DNA from 4 places in the Cobetia sp. 5-11-6-3 genome. Region 2 is predicted to be linked to each of the others. Evidence: predicted binding sites of a transcription regulator. Region 2 holds the regulator's gene; each other region holds the start of a gene.
What was found. Region 2 encodes LexA, which represses DNA repair genes until DNA is damaged. Its sites were predicted from a motif close to TACTGTNTANNTANACAGTA; they were not measured.

Region 1 (4,345 bases), on a different contig from region 2:
TGGGGCAGACCGGTGCGCTGCGTGTCACGCGCGTAGTCGAGCAGGGCACCAGCAGCGGTGACCGCGCAGGTCAGATGACTGCAACCGAAACCATTGAGGTCCTGAACGCCGAACTGATCGCAGAGCAGGCGCAACGCGGTCTCATGGTCGAAATGCCAGTCGCTCTGACGGGTCAGGCCCGGGCGTGAGGCAAGACTGCTTGGCAGTTCACGACTCTCGCCGACCATCAGCTCGGCGGGTGACAGACGCTGGATCTCGGCCAGCAGTTCTTCATCGCCATTGACTTCCAGTACGCTGAAGCGTCCTGAGGAAAGCTCCAGTGCCGCCAGGCCCCAGGTCTCACCGTCTCGATGCAGCGCCACCAGCAGATTGTCACGGCTGGCATCCAGAAGCGCCTCGTCATGCAGGGTGCCCGGTGTGACGATGCGCACCACCTTGCGCTCGACGGGGCCCTTGGTGGTCGCGGGATCGCCGATCTGCTCGCAGATGGCCACGGATTCGCCCATTTTCACCAGGCGTGCCAGGTAACCCTCGGCGCTGTGATAAGGCACCCCTGCCATGGGAATGGGGGAGCCGCCGGAGCTGCCACGTGCCGTCAGGGTGATGTCGAGCAGTTGCGCGGCTCGCTTGGCGTCCTCATGGAACAGCTCATAGAAGTCGCCCATGCGATAGAACAGCAGCACACCGGGGTGCTCGCGTTTGATCTTCATGTACTGCGCCATCATCGGCGTCATCTGGGGCGCGCTGTTCTTGGCCATGGCCATGGACTTCCTTGACTGCACTGCAATGGGAAAAAGACGCACATGCGAGAACACGGCATGCGGGATGCGCGATATTCTACGGACTGGCGCGGCCGGCTCCAATGCCTGTGATGCCTCCTGCTCGCTTCCCTTTTCCTCAGACCACTTCTAGAAAGGAGTTCGTTCATGGCCCGATTGACGGATACGACGTCCGAGGCACCGGATGCGAATGCACTGGCCGAGCAGCTGCAAGCGCTGGCATTGGCGCGCGGAGTCCAGATCACTGCTGCAGAGTCATGCACCGGGGGCGGCGTGAGTGCCGCGATCACGGCGATTTCCGGTAGCTCCGGCTATTTCGAGGCGGGCTATGTGACGTACTCGAATGCGGCCAAGCGGCGTCTGCTCGGCGTCAGCGAAGCATCGCTCGCGGACTTCGGGGCAGTCTCCGAGGCCGTCGTGCGCGAGATGGTCAAGGGAGCGTGTCGTGACAGCGGTGCCGAATTGGGGGTGGCAATCAGTGGTGTGGCGGGTCCGGGAGGCGGCAGTGAAGAAAAGCCCGTGGGGACGGTGTGGCTGGCATGGGGCAGTGAGGCGCGACAGCAGGCGCGGTGTTTCCACTTTCCGGGAGACCGGCAGGCCGTGCGCGACGCCGCCGTGAGGGTGGCATTGCAAGGCTTGATCGAATGCGTGGAAGCCTGGCAGGGCTGAACTGGTGAGGCTCGAGACGCATGCAACCCTCTGCGTTGAGACTGCTGCCTGAAAAAGCGCATCACCGGACTGGCAGAACGATGAAACATGCGGCATCATACTGTCCATGTATACAGGGTTTTGCCATGACAGCCCAGCCGCTAGGCTGACAGTTTCTGCATCACCCGAAGCTTGAGAATTTCCTATTTCAGGTGGTTGCCCATGCGGCGCCGCCGTTCGACAGGAGGCCACATGGCACAGGACGACAATCGTACCAAGGCGCTGAACGCGGCGCTGTCCCAGATCGAGCGCCAGTTCGGCAAGGGCGCCGTCATGCGCATGGGCGATGCCCCGCGTGTGGCCATCCCGTCGGTATCCACCGGGTCTCTGGGCCTGGATATCGCGCTCGGCATCGGTGGCCTGCCTTTCGGTCGAGTGGTCGAGATCTACGGTCCGGAATCCTCGGGCAAGACGACACTGACGCTCTCGGTCATCGCCCAGGCCCAGAAGCAGGGCAAGGTGTGTGCCTTCATCGATGCCGAGCACGCGCTGGATCCGTCCTACGCCGAGAAGCTGGGCGTCAATCTGGACGAGATGCTGGTCTCCCAGCCGGATACCGGTGAGCAGGCACTCGAGATCGTCGACATGCTGGTGCGTTCCGGTGGTGTCGACGTCATCATCGTCGATTCCGTGGCAGCCCTGACGCCGCGTGCCGAGATCGAGGGTGAGATGGGTGACTCCCACGTCGGCCTGCAGGCGCGTCTGATGTCCCAGGCGCTGCGCAAGGTGACGGGTCACATCAAGAATGCCAACTGCATGGTGGTGTTCATCAACCAGATCCGCATGAAGATCGGGGTGATGTTCGGTAGCCCGGAAACCACCACCGGTGGTAACGCGCTGAAGTTCTACTCGAGTGTCCGTCTCGACATCCGTCGTACCGGCTCCGTGAAGTCCGGCGATGAAGTCACCGGTAACGAGACTCGCGTCAAGGTCGTGAAGAACAAGGTCGCGCCGCCGTTCCGCCAGGCCGAGTTCCAGATTCTCTACGGCAAGGGCATCTACCACGCCGGTGAGGTCATTGATCTGGGCGTGCAGTGTGGTCTGGTCGGCAAGGCAGGTGCCTGGTACAGCTACCAGGGCAGCAAGATCGGTCAGGGCAAGGCCAACTCCGCCCAGTATCTGGAGGATAACCCCGCGATCATGGAAGAGATCGAGAGCCAGATTCGCGCCCAGCTGCTGGCTTCTCCGGAAACCAAGGAAGAGGCCAAGGAAGAAGTGGTCGCCGAAAATGAAGATGATCTGGATCTCGATTGAGACCTGCTCGAGAACGTGTTCATTGAGCGCTGATTTCAGCGCCTTTCAGTGATCTGCAGCGCCCGCCCCGTTTTCGGTGGCGGGCGCTGTGCGTTTTGCACCGGGGATTTCGCCATCTCGGGTGCCTCTCCAGAAAGGAGCGCCAACATGCACGATCAGGAAAGAGAGACCGTCGGGCCGGACTATCAGCCCCTCGATGTCGGCGCGATGACGCCGCAACGGCGTGCCCGCAATGACGCCATCGCACGTCTGGCACGCCGCGAGCACAGCCGTCGCGAGCTGCACGACTATCTCAAGGAGCGCGACTACCTGCAGACCGTCAGCGATGATGCGCTGGCGGAGCAGTCCGCGAGTGGCGAGGAGGGCGCCGAGACGCGCTTGAGTCGTGATGAGGTCGAGCTGCTGATCGAGGAAGTGCTGGAGCGTCTGGTCGAGGAAGGCCTGCAATCCGATGAGCGCTTCGCCGCCAGCTTCCTGCGGACACGGGTGCTGAGGGGGCAGGGCCCCAGGCGTATCCAGCAGGAGTTGCGCCAGCGTGGCATCGACAACGAGACGTCAGGTGCCGTGATGCGTGCTGCCTGTGATCCGGTGCCTGATGCCTTCGGACATGTTGATGCGGTGGACTTCTTCGAGCTGGCGCGCGAGACGTTGGCAAGGCGCTTTTCCTCAGCGGGCGAGGGTCACAAGGAGCGTGCGCGCCGAGAGCGCTTCCTGCTCCAGCGCGGCTTCGACTACGAGCAGTTGCGCTACGCCATGGAGTCCGCCTGGACGGAAGACGAGGCGTGAGGCCAGCCATTGCCCGGGCAATGGCTCGGAACGCGCAAACCGGTCACTCAAGCCATTTCCCCCCCTTTAGCTTGCGCGAACAGGCGTTATACTAGGTCGTCTTGCGACGGCACGGGGCAGGCGCCTTCTTTCATGCTTTTCATTGCACCTCCATGCATTCCCACATGGATGAATATGCAGAAACCATGCGGAAGTCATGCAGAAGAAGACCCCCGGAGCGTCTTTACGCACATCGCTACGGAACCTCTATGAAAAGCGCAGAAATCAGAAACGCCTTCCTGACCTATTTCGAGAAGCAGGGGCATACCATCGTTCCCACCAGTTCTCTGGTGCCGAACAACGACCCGACCCTGCTGTTCACCAACGCCGGCATGGTGCCCTTCAAGGATGTCTTCCTGGGCCGTGATCCGCGTGGCTACAGCCGTGCCACCTCCGCACAGCGCTGCGTGCGCGCCGGCGGCAAGCACAATGACCTGGACAACGTCGGTTACACCGCACGTCACCACACTTTCTTCGAGATGCTGGGCAACTTCAGCTTCGGTGACTACTTCAAGCGCGAAGCCATCCAGTTCGCCTGGAAGTTCCTGACCGAAGAGCTGGGCCTGCCGAAGGAGAAGCTGTGGGTCACCGTGCACGTCAGCGATGACGAAGCCCGTGACATCTGGTTCAACGAGGTCGGCATCGATCAGAACCGCTTCTCGCGTCTCGACGAGGACAACTTCTGGCAGATGGGCGACACCGGCCCCTGTGGTCCGTCTTCCGAGATCTTCTATGATCACGGTGAAGACGTCGCCGGTGGCCCGCCGGGCAGCCCGGAC
Region 2 (4,345 bases):
GGCAATCACGTCCTCGGGAGTCGTCCCGAAACTGCGGTCGCCGATGATGGTGGAACCCGCGACATCGATATCCAATACCGGCGCGAAGGTGATGTCGCAGCCAATGGCGGCCATCTCCATGCCCAGCAACCAGCCGGCGTCACGGGCAAACCCGAGCCCTGACGACTGGGCATCATCACCGCAGCCGTCACAGTCACGTCCCAGGCAGCAATGTGCCAGGGCGCGCATCGGCGGCAGGCGGGTCACGCCTTCGCGCAGCCGTTGCACCCGTCCGCCTTCCTGATCGATGGCGATCAACAGATGTGGATTGACGCGGCGGATCTCACCGCACAGCGCCAGCACCTGCTCGGGAGAAGCACAGTTGCGCGCAAACAGGATGACGCCGCCGACGGCGGGGCGTGCCAGTAGTTCACGTTCGTCAGACGTGAGGGTATGCCCCTCGACGTCGAGCATTACGGAGCCCAATGGCTGTGTCATGACATCCTTCCTGTCCATGGCCTGCTGGCCGTGTCATGCGCTGCAAGGCATGGCACGCACGGCAGGGTTTCATGTCGTTACGGGGCTCGGCAGCCTGGAAGACAAGCCTCAGGACAGGCGGCCGGCGCGAGGAAAGGCGCAATTCTAGCCGACTGAGCGCGACTCGAACAGTCGCGAGAACCAGCCGCCAGGCAACGCAGCGTCAGGCATGCAACAACACTGGCGTTCCGGCGGGCGCATGCCGGTAAAGGCACAGCAGATCCTCATCGCGCAGACGAATGCACCCATGGGAGGCCGGGGTGCCCATCGGCTCGCTGGTCGGCGTGCCATGGAAGTAGATGTAGCGCCGCAGGCTGTCGACGCGCTGTCCCGCCGCGTTGCGGCCACGGTTGATGCCGGGCTCACGACCGCTGAGCCACAGGATACGCGTCAGGATCCAGTCGCGTTCGGGGTGCTCGGCGGCCAGTCGAGGCGTGAACACCTCTCCCGTGAAGCGCCGCCCACGATAGACGGCACCACGCGGATTGCCCTCCCCGATCGCGGCGCGAACCACATGCCAGCCGGTCGGCGTGCAACCGCTGCCATCGAGCTCGCCGATACCGTTGAGGCCGCTGGAGATCGCACAGGCATGCACCAGCGTGTCAGGGTCAGCCGCGGGGGGCGGCGCATCACGACTGCCACTGGGCGCGTCATTGCGTATCTCAAGACGCTGGCGGGTGAGATCCACCGCCACCCAGCAAGCCATCAGCTGGCCGCCTGGGTGACCGCTTCACCATCTCCGAGCGAGGCCGGCAGCGGAGCCGCCATCGCCGCGACCACCACCGGACGCATGTGCTGGATCAGCTCGCGCACACTGGTGTGATGGCCGTATTCGGCCTCTTCGATATCGCGCAGTGCGTCCAGTCCCGAGAAGGTGAAGATCACGCTGCCGAGCATGAAGTGCAGACGCCAGAAGCGCTCGTTGTCTGGCAGGTCCGGCGTCGCAAGCTTCAGGAGCTCGGCGAAGCGGCTGAAGACCGTGCCGTAATGCTCGCGGATGTAGCGACGCATGTGGCCCTGCCCCTGGGTATAGGCAAGCCCGAGCAGGCGCATGAAGGTACGCAGGCTGTTGCGCTCGGCCGGCACCTCCAGCACCGTGCGCGCCATCACTTCCAGCAGCGTTTCCAGCGGCACCTGACGACCGGCATGCTGCTGCTCGACACTGTCGAGTGCCGCATGGAAACGCTCGCTGAAGGGGTCGAGATAGCGGGCGAACACTGCCTGGATCAATGACTTCTTTGAGCCGAAGTGATAATTGACCGCCGCCAGGTTGACCTTGGCCTTGCTGGTGATATTGCGCAGCGAGGTTTCGGCGAAGCCTCGCTCGGCAAACAGGACCTCGGCGGTATCGAGGATACGGGTAACGGTATCGGTCTGGGCCATGGGCGGATGCCTTGTCAGGTGATCAGTCACGAGGGGGCACGGGAGTCCTTGTCCCCCCGGACAACGGCAAGGCCGTGGCCCGGGGGGCGACTCTTCTCACGCAGGTCAATCAAACGACATGTCGGTCTTCACGCACCGCGTGTCAGGCAGCGACTCCGAGGCGGAGGCTGCCACGAGCCGTGTCCCGAGCACAGGACAGAAGCACAGGACACACAGGGCCTGTGTACCGGTAGCCGGATGCGCCCGACGAACATTCGTTTGAAACAAGATAATTCTAGCTGTCCATGCCATGACTGGCAATTGCTGGTTGTTTCAAACACTCGACAGCCAAGACCGGCAGGACGCGCATTCACACGGGACATTCAGGGACGGGATGGTCATGGGGCGTCCCGGACACCCGCTGTCTCGCGTCAGCATGTCGATGTCGACGAAGATGCCGGCAACGTTGCTGCCAAAGCACCCACGATGCCTTGCATGACCGCCATGACTGGATACAATGACAGTTGTATGGATGCACACCCCGTGCCGTCAGCTCAGATGCCGCCCAGGCCAAAGGCAATGCCCATGACTCAGCCGCTTACTCCGCGCCAGCAGGATGTCTTCGACTTCATCATCAAGACCATCAAGTCCTCAGGCTATCCGCCAACGCGTGCCGAAATCGCCCAGGCACTGGGCTTTCGCTCACCGAATGCCGCGGAAGAGCATCTGCGTGCCCTGAAGCGCAAGGGAGCCATCGAGATGGTGCCGGGCACCTCGCGGGGCATCCGCGTGCCGTCTCTGGCCGAGGCGGAAGAGGATAGCGAGCAGGGCCTGCCGGTCATCGGGGAAGTGGCCGCTGGCAGCCCTATCCTGGCCAGCCAGCATATCGATCGCCATTGCCCGCTGCCCAGTGACTACTTCTCGCCTGCCGCCGACTATCTGCTGCGCGTGCGCGGGGTCTCGATGAAGGATGTCGGCATTCTGGAAGGTGACCTGCTGGCCGTGCACCGCACGAGCAGCGTGCGTGACGGACAGATCGTGGTGGCGCGTCTGGGGGATGAAGTGACGGTGAAGCGCTTCCGTCGCGATGGCCATTACGTATGGCTGGAAGCCGAGAACGAGGACTTCGCGCCCATCAAGGTGGATCTGCGCACGGACAGCCTGGAAATCGAGGGCCTCGGCGTGGGCGTGATCCGCGATGGCGGCCTGCACTGATCTCAAGGCTCGCAGGCAGTCTGTCCTCACAGCGCTGACGCGCAGATGACGATTGTCGTCATCTGGGCATCCACGAAAAAACCCGCCGATTGGCGGGTTTTTTCGTGGCTGGCAGACATGCGGGAAGTGCTCAGTGCACCATGCCTTCCGACTGCTCGTCTTCATCATCCTCGCCATCCCACAGGCGGGTGCGGGTGATGGCGTGGTCGATCATCTCACGCGCGACCTCGAAGCGATTGTCACGCAGCAGATCGGCAGCTTCATCGGAGATGCGGATACTGAGAAGTGGCTCACCTTCACTCTCGGCGGCACGCAGGATCACTTCCCCATCTTCCATTTGCACGATTTCAAGTACGGCGGGATCGGACACGTCATTCCTCCTGCACGGCATCCTGAGGATACCGGCGTCGTTGTGATCGTCAGCTTGACGGCGGGCAGGCCCTGCGACTTGCAGTCACTGGCGACAATGCAGAAAAAAGTACGACCACAGCCAGAGCCATGGTCGTACCGGAGAATGCAGGGCTTGCCACAATGCCACCAGTCTAGCACCCGTCATGCCAGGGCGTCACCTGAATGACAGGTGCGTGACATGCCAGCGCTTTCGGGTCAGGCAAGGCGCGACGCTACCACTCCACATTCGACTCGCGAAGGTGTGACAGCAACGCCTTCATGGCGCTGACTGCCGTGGCGAGACGCTCTGCCAGAGGCGCATTGGCCGCCGCGGCGATGATGAGACCATCGCCACGCGCCTGGCCTTCCTCACGCCGGGCAGCACCGCCCTCTTCATGCAGACGCGTGATATCGGCCACCAGCTGGCTCAACCAACTGTCCGGCTGCGCCTGCAGGCTTCGCAACTGCTCGATTTCCGCCACGGGAGTCGGCGGTGTGGCCAGCCGCTCGCGCCAGCTGCCCTCAGGCCAGCGTGCCGACGCGGCGCACTCCTCGATCAACGAGGCCAATGCCAGCTCCATCAACGCCAGCGCCCCTTCCTCACCGGCCATGCGCCGTGCGACGGCATGCTCATCACGCGTCGCGACGGCCGCCTGCTCCAGCAGCAACTCGGCCTGATACAGCAGTTGATTGGTGCGGCCACGCTGGCTCATCAGCTCTTGGCTCCCTTGCGCTTGTCCTCGACGACCCAACGGCCGTTGTCGAAGGTCGCCTTCCACCCCGTCGCCTTGCCATCCTCGTCCGTCATCACGAACTGCTCCTTGGCCTTGCGCGAGAAACGAATCTGCGTCGGGCGGCCATC
Region 3 (4,345 bases), 220 kb from region 2:
GCTCCAGCATGCGCTCTCCTGTTGAATAACGCCTGCGACTGCAGCCGCCGGGCAGCGTGGCATTCTACAAAAAGCCCTTCCCTTGCGCCAACCGTGCCGCCGGCGGCCGCGTTCCATGAGGTCATTCATCGGCCATTCAGCTTGGGACCTCGCTCTGGTATGATAACGCGCCGTTTTCTGGCAGTTTCAGGACGAAACCGCCTGACGTAAGCGATCAGCACGACTTGCGAGGTATTGCCCGGGATCGGGTGGCCGCGCACACCTGCAACCCCCCGCTCCATTGGCACATCTCCCTTAATGAGGTACTCGCATGAATGCGGTAATACTGGCCGTTCTGGTCATGGTCGGCCTGTCACTGGCCCGAGTCTCGGTCGTCTTCGCTCTGGTGGCCGGCGCCTTGGTCGGCGGCCTGTTCAGTGGCCTGTCTCTGACTGACACTCTCGGCGCCTTCAACGACGGCGTCGGCGGTGGTGCCAAGGTCGCCCTGGCCTATGCCACGCTCGGTGCCTTTGCCGTGGCCCTGTCTCGCTCCGGCCTGCCGGATCTTCTTGCCGCACGCCTGATCGGCATGCTCAATGGGGAGAGCACCCCTCGCCGTCAGACCGCCATCAAGTACGGCTTGCTGGGCAGCGTGACATTGGTGGCGATCTCGTCCCAGAACCTGATCCCTGTCCACATCGCCTTCATTCCGATCCTGATTCCGCCACTGCTGGTGGCCATGAACCGCCTGCGCCTGGATCGCCGCGCTGTCGCCTGTGCCCTGACCTTTGGCCTGACGGCTCCCTACATGCTGCTGCCGGTGGGCTTCGGTTCCATCTTCCTCAATGACATCCTGCTGGCCAACATCAATGAAGCGGGCCAGGCAATGGGGCTGGAAGTCACCCGCGGCATGGTGCCGATGGCGATGGCCATTCCGGTAGGCGGCATGTTCCTGGGACTGCTGACTGCGGTCTTCGTCTCCTATCGCAAGCCGCGTGACTACGCCAATCGCGAGATCAAGTCGACCAATGTCCCGCACCATACTCCAGTGCACGCACCATCCCGCAGCGGCCTGATCATGGCTGGGGTCGCCATCATCGCCGCCCTGGGCATCCAGCTCTATTCCGGCTCGATGATCCTGGGCGGCCTGGTCGGCTTCGCCATTCTTTCCCTGGGTGGCCTGTTCAAGTGGAACGAAGCCGACGACCTGTTCACCTCCGGCATGCGCATGATGGCACTGATCGGCTTCATCATGATCTCGGCAGCCGGCTTCGCCTCCGTCATGAAAGCTACGGGTGATATCCAGACCCTGGTGGATGCCTCCTTCCACATCATCGGAGACAACAAGCCGTTGGCCGCGCTCGTCATGCTGATGGTCGGACTCTTCATCACGCTGGGCATCGGCTCCAGCTTTTCCACCATCCCGATCATCGCGGCGATCTATGTCCCGCTGGCCCTGCAGTTCGGCTTTTCCCCCCTGGCGACCGTCGCCCTGATCGGCACCGCGGCCGCACTGGGCGATGCTGGCTCCCCCGCCTCTGACTCCACACTCGGCCCGACGGCAGGCCTGAATGTCGATCAACAGCATGATCATATCTGGGACAGCGTGGTGCCGACCTTCATCCACTACAACATCCCGCTGATCGTCTTCGGCTGGGTGGCGGCGATGACGCTGTAATCCGCCGGCCAGGGTAGCCTGGCAACGGCAACAGGAAATACGACAACGCCCGGCAGGCATCACGTCTGCCGGGCGTTGTCGTCTCTGGGCGAAGAATGAGGCGACACGCCGCCTGATACTGGACAGCCATCCAGTCTTTTAGGATGATGCGCGAATGCGCAAGATCCTTCATGCTGACTGCGATTGTTTCTACGCCGCCGTCGAGATGCTTCGTCACCCAGAGTGGCGCGAGGTGCCCATCGCCATCGGTGGCCGCACCGAGCAACGTGGCGTGATCGCCACCTGCAATTATCCGGCTCGCGCCTTCGGCGTCCGCTCTGCGATGTCCACAGCGCGCGCCCTGCGCCTGTGTCCGCAACTGATACTCGTCCCCCCCGACTTCGAGCGCTACCGTGCCGTCTCGCAGGAGATCCAGGCACTGTTTCACGAACTGACACCACTGGTGGAACCTCTATCGCTGGACGAAGCCTACCTGGACGTCAGCGACATCGAGGAATTTCAGGGAAGCGCGACCTGGATGGCGCGCTGGCTGAAGGAAGAAGCCCTGAAGCGCACCGGGATCACGCTGTCGATCGGCGTGGCCGCCAACAAGTTCCTGGCCAAGATCGCGAGTGATTGGGAGAAACCCGATGGCCTGACGGTGATCACGCCAGAGTCCAGCGACGCCTTCATTCGTAAGCTGCCCGTCGGCAAGCTGCATGGCGTCGGCCCGGCCACGCTGGCCCGCCTCAATCGGCTGGAGATTAGCACCTGCGATGACATCCGCACGACACCACTGACCACACTGGTCGAACACTTCGGCAAATTCGGACATCGCCTGCATGAACTCTCTCATGGCATTGATGACCGCCCCGTCAAGGTCGAGAGAGAGCGAAAGTCCATCAGTGTCGAACGCACTTTCGATCAGGATCTTCCGGATCTCTCCGCCTGCCTCGCCAAGCTTCCCATGCTGATGGAGCGCCTCGGGGAGCGTCACGCACGCCAGGAACAGCCGGTGCTGGCCAAGCAGTTCGTCAAGGTACGCTTCAACGACTTCACCAGCACCACGCTGGAAAGCCTCCTCCCCGCCTCCACCCTCTCATTGCCGGACACCAGGAGTTTCGCACTGCTGATGGAGCAAGCCTGGCAACGTGGCCATCGACCGGTGCGCCTGCTGGGAGTCGGTGTCCGACTCAAGGCCCACGAAGAGACGCAACAGCTGGGGCTGTTCTGAGAGGGTGCCGAGTGATGGGTGTAAACATCTTGGACAGGAGAGGGTGAGCTTACTTAACACCACCTGCAACGGCATCGTTTTCCCGATGAGTCTCGCCCTCCTCCTCCCAATTACCCCAGAGCGCCGAGGGTGAGCGTAGCCGTATTTCCAATGGCAAGCCCTCCACATCGTGTTGAACATCGATTTTCTCAAGCGGTTTCAACCTTACTTCCAGCATTGCCTGATGACCGTCGAAAGGGCCCGCCAATTGAGAGGGAAGCTTCTGCGTCAGTTCCGGTGGCGCTACGATGCGAGCCAATATACTTCGCCCATCTGCAAAATGTGCTTCAGCAACCCGCCCTACGGCGACCTTGCCAACATACTTGGGTGAGAAATAAGCATGGAACTCGGGTGAGTTGGCTGGCACCAGGACTCCCAGAGGATCTCCTGCACTGACTCGCTGGCCGGCCTGGACATAGGTCTTGGCCAACAGACCATCTTGCGAGGCATCGATCCTCAACTCATGGATCATCGCTTCCAGCTGAGCAAGCTCCCGTGTCAGATTCTGACGTCGCTGGACGATAGGACCCACCAGCTCGGCACGCAACTTCTCACGTTGCTGCAACAAGAGGTTCTCTTCAGCCTCGGAAAGCTGATCACGAGCATTTGAACGCGCGACATGAATACTGGCCAGATCCGTCAGAGGCACTTCTCCCTGTCGTCGGAACGCTTCGAACTTGTCCGCCACCCCGGACTGGAACGTCAAGGACGACTGTGCATTGGCCACACGTCGCTGTGCCGTCTCTATCAATGACTCACTTTGTTCCTGGGCGCCTTGAGGAGGCAAGGTCGACAATATATCTTCAAGTGCATGTCGCTCGGCAGTGAGTGCCGGATCCTCAAGCTCGAACAGCCTCATATCGACGGACACCTTGTTACCCGCACGCTGGGGAACCTCAGTGACACGAGCATCGCGTGGACTGGTGATCACAAGAGGCTCATGAGTCAGCACTGCTGGCGCCACCAGCAACACACGATCACGTAATGCATACCAGCTGAAGGCGGCGATGGGGACCAGTACCAATGCCATCAAACCAAACCAACGCCAGCGCCCCCCGCCACGACGTGCCTTGGCGTAAGGCACCTTGAGCCCATCCTGCTGATCAGGACGACGGGATTTTTCGGGATCGAAACGAATATCCATCAGAAACGGTTTCCTCTTCGCAGGACCCACCAGGGTGCCATGCTGGTTTCTTCGTGGCTGCGACGCAGCATTTCATTGAGAATCGCGACCAGGGCCAATAGGCGCATGCTCAGCTGATATATCGGAAGTACCGGCAGCCAGATCATGTCGCGTAGCGCAAGTGACGGCACTCGGCTCACACATAGCAATCCCATCAATGCATACCAGGAGCACAAGGCAAGATAAATCAGATACAACAACACGCTGATCGCCACGGCATGCACCAGCGGCTGGGTGGCATACCACCACATGA
Region 4 (4,345 bases), on a different contig from region 2:
GTCACCGTTGGTGGCGAGCACTTCGAACTGGGTCTCACCGTCGACGTCCGCGACTTCGATGATGGAGATATCGAAGGTACCGCCACCCAGGTCGTAGACCGCGATGGTCTTGTCACCACGAGACTTGTCCATGCCGTAGGCGAGTGCCGCGGCAGTCGGCTCGTTGATGATGCGCTTGACCTCGAGACCCGCGATGCGGCCGGCGTCCTTGGTCGCCTGACGCTGGGAGTCGTTGAAGTAGGCCGGCACGGTGATGACCGCTTCGGTGACTTCTTCACCGAGGTAGTCTTCCGCGGTCTTCTTCATCTTCTTGAGGATTTCCGCACTGATCTGCGGCGGCGCCATCTTCTTGTCCTTCACCTGGACCCAGGCATCGCCATTGTCGGCTTCGACGATCTTGTACGGCACCATCTTGATGTCTTTCTGGACGACATCATCCTTGAACTTGCGACCGATCAGACGCTTGACCGCGAACAGGGTGTTCTCCGGGTTGGTCACTGCCTGACGCTTGGCCGACTGACCGACAAGGATCTCGTTGTCGTCGGTGTAGGCGATGATGGACGGCGTGGTGCGGCCACCTTCAGCGTTTTCGATGACCTTGGTCTTGTCGCCGTCGAGCACTGCCACACAGGAGTTGGTAGTACCCAAGTCAATACCGATGATGCGTCCCATAATCGTATACCTCGAATCTGTTGCTAGCCTGAAAGATGAGTCTGGTTGTCGGTACCTTGTGTCGGCACCTGAACTTGCTTCAATAAGTGGGGTCGCGCGTCAGGCTTTCAAGGGTGTGCTGGCATTTTTTGCCGCCCTGATCCTCCTTGAAGCCCCGCAGGGCGGGCATGTGCCATCACGACACATGCCCTCATGGCCACTCGACCCCGCAGGGCCTCAGTTGGCCTTGCTGACCGCGACCATCGCCGGACGCACCAGGCGACCATTGAGGGTGTAGCCCTTCTGCATCACGTCGATGACGCTGTTCGGCTCGGCATCCGGAGATGGCACCATGGCGACCGCCTGATGGTATTCCGGGTCGAAGGGCTCGCCGTGGGGGTCCAGCTGCTCGACGCCTGACTTGTTCAGGGCATCCAGCTGCATTTTCAAGGTCATCTCGATACCTTCGACATGTGCCTTGGCTGCCTCGTCGTCGCTCATGGACTCAAGCGCCTTCTCGAGCGAGTCCACCACCGGCAGCATTTCCTTGACGAACTTCTCCAGCGCGAACTTGCGAGCCTTCTCGGCATCCTGCTCGGCGCGACGGCGCGCGTTCTGCGCCTCGGCAGCTGAACGCAGCGCCTGGTCCTTCGCCTCCTTCACCGCCTGCTCGAGTTCCTCGACCTGAGCGGCCAGCATCTCGGCTTCCGGATTGTCGATCAGCTCACCTTCGCTTTCGGCGGCGACATCGGTGGCATCCAGTATGTCTTCAATCACTTCGCCTTCCGGAGTTTCCGGCTGCGGCTCGGCGTCGCGAGCGGCACGCTGAAGTTCTTCATCCATCGGGGTCTGCGGATCCTGAGCCATGCTGTTCTCCTGCGGGCCGACGTCTGTGCGCCATTGCCCTGTTCGTGGCCTGCGGAGCCTGCCTCGAGACGACGAAGGCAAGCCCCTGAAGACAGGCCATGAGTTGCCTGTAGGGCAGCAAGGCCGCGCCATTGCTGCCGACGATGAGTGTCAGGGCCTTTATATGGGGCCGGCACTCGGCTTCTCAAGCCTTCGATGCGGCTTTTCTGCCAGCTGAGTCCGGCATGGATTGAAGGCCGACGGAGCGTGCTGTATAAAAAGCCATATACACTGTATGTACATCCTGTATGGCGACTCCGTAGTCACCCCCGAAACGGGCAATGATCGGCACGGCGTACGCCCCAGCTTCCCTTCGGAGGTAGTCATGCTGCTACAGCTCGCCATTCAAGATTTCGCCATCGTCGAGACACTGGAACTCGATTTTCGCCGCGGCATGACCGCCATCACCGGCGAGACGGGGGCCGGCAAGTCCATCCTGCTCGGTGCACTCGGCCTGTGCCTGGGCGAACGTGCCGATGCTGGCAGCGTGCGACACGGCGCGGATCGCGCGGATCTCATCGCACGCTTCGATATCACAAGCCTCAGCGACGCGCGCGAGTGGCTGGACGAACGCGAGCTGGGCAGCGACGACTGCCTGCTGCGCCGGGTGATCACCGCCAGCGGACGCTCGAAGGCCTGGATCAACGGCACCCCCTGCACCATCGCGGACCTGCGGGAACTGGGTGAGCACCTGATCGACATCCATTCCCAGCACGCCCACCACTCGCTGCTGAAGGAAGAGACGCACCTGCGTCAGCTCGACGAGTACGCCGGGATCGAGACGCAGGTCACGCAGCTGCGCGAGGACTTCCGCCACTGGCAGGAGGCACATCGCCGCCTCAAGCGCATGAGCAATGATGGCGACGAGGTACGCGCTCGTCGCCAGCTGTTGCGCTATCAGGTCGAGGAGCTTGATGAGCTGGCACTCAGCGAGGGCGAGCTGGAGGCACTGGAGCAGGAGCAGGAAACCCTGGCCAATGCCGAACAGATTCTCAGCGAGGCGCAGGCCGCCGCCGAGTGCTGCGATCATGATGATGAAGGTGCCCTCGCGCGCCTCAATCAGGCCGTGGCGCGACTGACACACCTGCCGGGCAGCGAGCAGGGTTCGCTGGCCAGCGCACTGGGCATGTTGGAAGAGGCACGCATCCAGATAGAAGAAGCGGCACGCGAGCTGAACCGCTTCGTCGAAGTCACCGAACTCGACCCGGAGCGTCTGGCCTTCGTCGATGAGCGCCTTGGGCGCATCCACCAGATCGCCCGCAAGCATCATGTCTTGCCCGAGGAGCTGCATGGCCTGCACCAGCGACTGAGCGAGGAGCTGGAAGGGCTCGGGGGTGACGAGGAGGCCATCGAGGCCCTGCGTCAGGAAGTGGCGGCCCGCCGGGATGCCTGGAAGATCCTGGCTACTGAGGTCGGTACGTCACGAGCCGCTGCCGCCCCCCAGCTGGCCAGCGACATCCAGGATCAACTGGCCTTCCTCGGCATGGGCAAGGCGACGTTCGAGGTTGCCGTCGAGCCACGCGAGCGCCCGCAACCCGAAGGCATGGAGCGCATCCACTTCCGCATCAGTGCCAACCCGGGGCAGCCGCCGCGGGCGCTGGCCAAGGTCGCTTCGGGCGGTGAACTGTCCCGCGTCTCGCTGGCCATTCAGGTGGTGGCCGCCAGTCGCTCGACCATTCCCAGCCTGGTCTTCGATGAAGTGGATGTCGGCATTTCCGGTGCGACCGCCGAGATCGTCGGTCAGCTGCTGCGCCGACTGGGCGACAAGGGCCAGGTGCTGACCGTCACCCACCTGCCTCAGGTCGCGGCCCAGGCGCATCAACATCTGCATATCGAGAAGCAGGCAGAGAAGAACACCACACGCACCCACATGGCACTGCTGGACGAGAGTGGCCGCGTGCGGGAGCTGGCACGCATGCTGGGCGGCATTCACCTGTCCGAGCAGACCCTGGCACACGCTCGCGAGATGCTCAGCGCGGCGGACAGCCGTCACTGAGCCCCGACAGGCCGCCTTCCCGACGTCCATTCGTCCAATGAACCTCCTGGCAGTTCGAACGCCAGAAACACCAACGGCCGCCCCTGTGGGGCGGCCGTTGGTGTTTCTGTCCTGCAGCGAACCTTGTCATCCCTGACACAGGCGAGGCCTGAGCATCAGCTGTCGCTCTTGGTGTCCTTGGGACGCACGTAGAGCACCAGCGCATGCTCGACCAGCTCATAGCCATGCTCCTCGACGATCTCGCGCTGGCGGCGCTCGATCTCGGGATCACAGAACTCTATGATCTCGCCGCTGTCCAGACATACCATGTGGTCATGGTGTTCTTCCTGGGACAATTCGAAGACAGCATGGCCGCCATCGAAATTGTGACGCATCACCAGTCCAGCAGTTTCAAACTGGGTGAGCACACGATAAACCGTCGCCAGACCGACATCTTCGCCAGCCTCAAGCAACGCCTTGTACACGTCCTCGGCACTCAGGTGTCGATCCATCGATTTCTCGAGGATCTGCAGGATCTTGACTCGCGGTAGGGTTACCTTGAGTCCCGCCTTGCGCAGTTCATGGTTCTGATCGGCCATGCTGGGGTACTCTTCGCAGTCGCTTGATGTATCAGGTATGATCGGCCAAGGCAAAACGATAGGGAATCTTCAGGGCAAATGCAAAACTTGATCAAAACAGTCGCCTTTTGCAGCGCCCTGTCGCTGCTCACCGGGTGTAGCTACTTCAGCGTCTACAAGCGCGACCTTCCACAGGGCAACCTGATCAAGCCGGAAATGGTCGAGCAATTGAAGC

Region 1: a site for LexA is predicted at 1,547-1,566, ahead of recA (recombinase RecA). Genes of this name have one in related genera too.
Region 3: a site for LexA is predicted at 1,774-1,793, ahead of dinB (DNA polymerase IV). Genes of this name have one in related genera too.
Region 4: a site for LexA is predicted at 1,787-1,806, ahead of recN (DNA repair protein RecN). Genes of this name have one in related genera too.

What each region holds. Positions count from the first base shown of each region.
Region 1 is NZ_BLWJ01000006.1:141,594-145,938, forward strand. It holds gene mutS (DNA mismatch repair protein MutS) at 1-758, opposite strand, end outside; gene HXS66_RS11900 (CinA family protein) at 927-1,448, shown strand; gene recA (recombinase RecA) at 1,680-2,741, shown strand; gene HXS66_RS11910 (regulatory protein RecX) at 2,889-3,527, shown strand; gene alaS (alanine--tRNA ligase) at 3,776-4,345, shown strand, end outside.
Region 2 is NZ_BLWJ01000001.1:619,072-623,416, forward strand. It holds gene nagZ (beta-N-acetylhexosaminidase) at 1-477, opposite strand, end outside; gene HXS66_RS02535 (L,D-transpeptidase) at 680-1,222, opposite strand; gene HXS66_RS02540 (TetR/AcrR family transcriptional regulator) at 1,222-1,899, opposite strand; gene lexA (transcriptional repressor LexA) at 2,464-3,093, shown strand; gene HXS66_RS02550 (hypothetical protein) at 3,224-3,463, opposite strand; gene HXS66_RS02555 (DUF6586 family protein) at 3,717-4,196, opposite strand; gene topA (type I DNA topoisomerase) at 4,196-4,345, opposite strand, start outside.
Region 3 is NZ_BLWJ01000001.1:400,818-405,162, forward strand. It holds gene HXS66_RS01605 (YrbL family protein) at 1-10, opposite strand, end outside; gene HXS66_RS01610 (Na+/H+ antiporter family protein) at 311-1,657, shown strand; gene dinB (DNA polymerase IV) at 1,812-2,870, shown strand; gene HXS66_RS01620 (HlyD family secretion protein) at 2,920-4,053, opposite strand; gene HXS66_RS01625 (glycosyltransferase family 2 protein) at 4,053-4,345, opposite strand, start outside.
Region 4 is NZ_BLWJ01000005.1:298,710-303,054, reverse strand. It holds gene dnaK (molecular chaperone DnaK) at 1-672, opposite strand, end outside; gene grpE (nucleotide exchange factor GrpE) at 889-1,518, opposite strand; gene recN (DNA repair protein RecN) at 1,883-3,553, shown strand; gene fur (ferric iron uptake transcriptional regulator) at 3,709-4,131, opposite strand; gene HXS66_RS11080 (outer membrane protein assembly factor BamE) at 4,210-4,345, shown strand, end outside.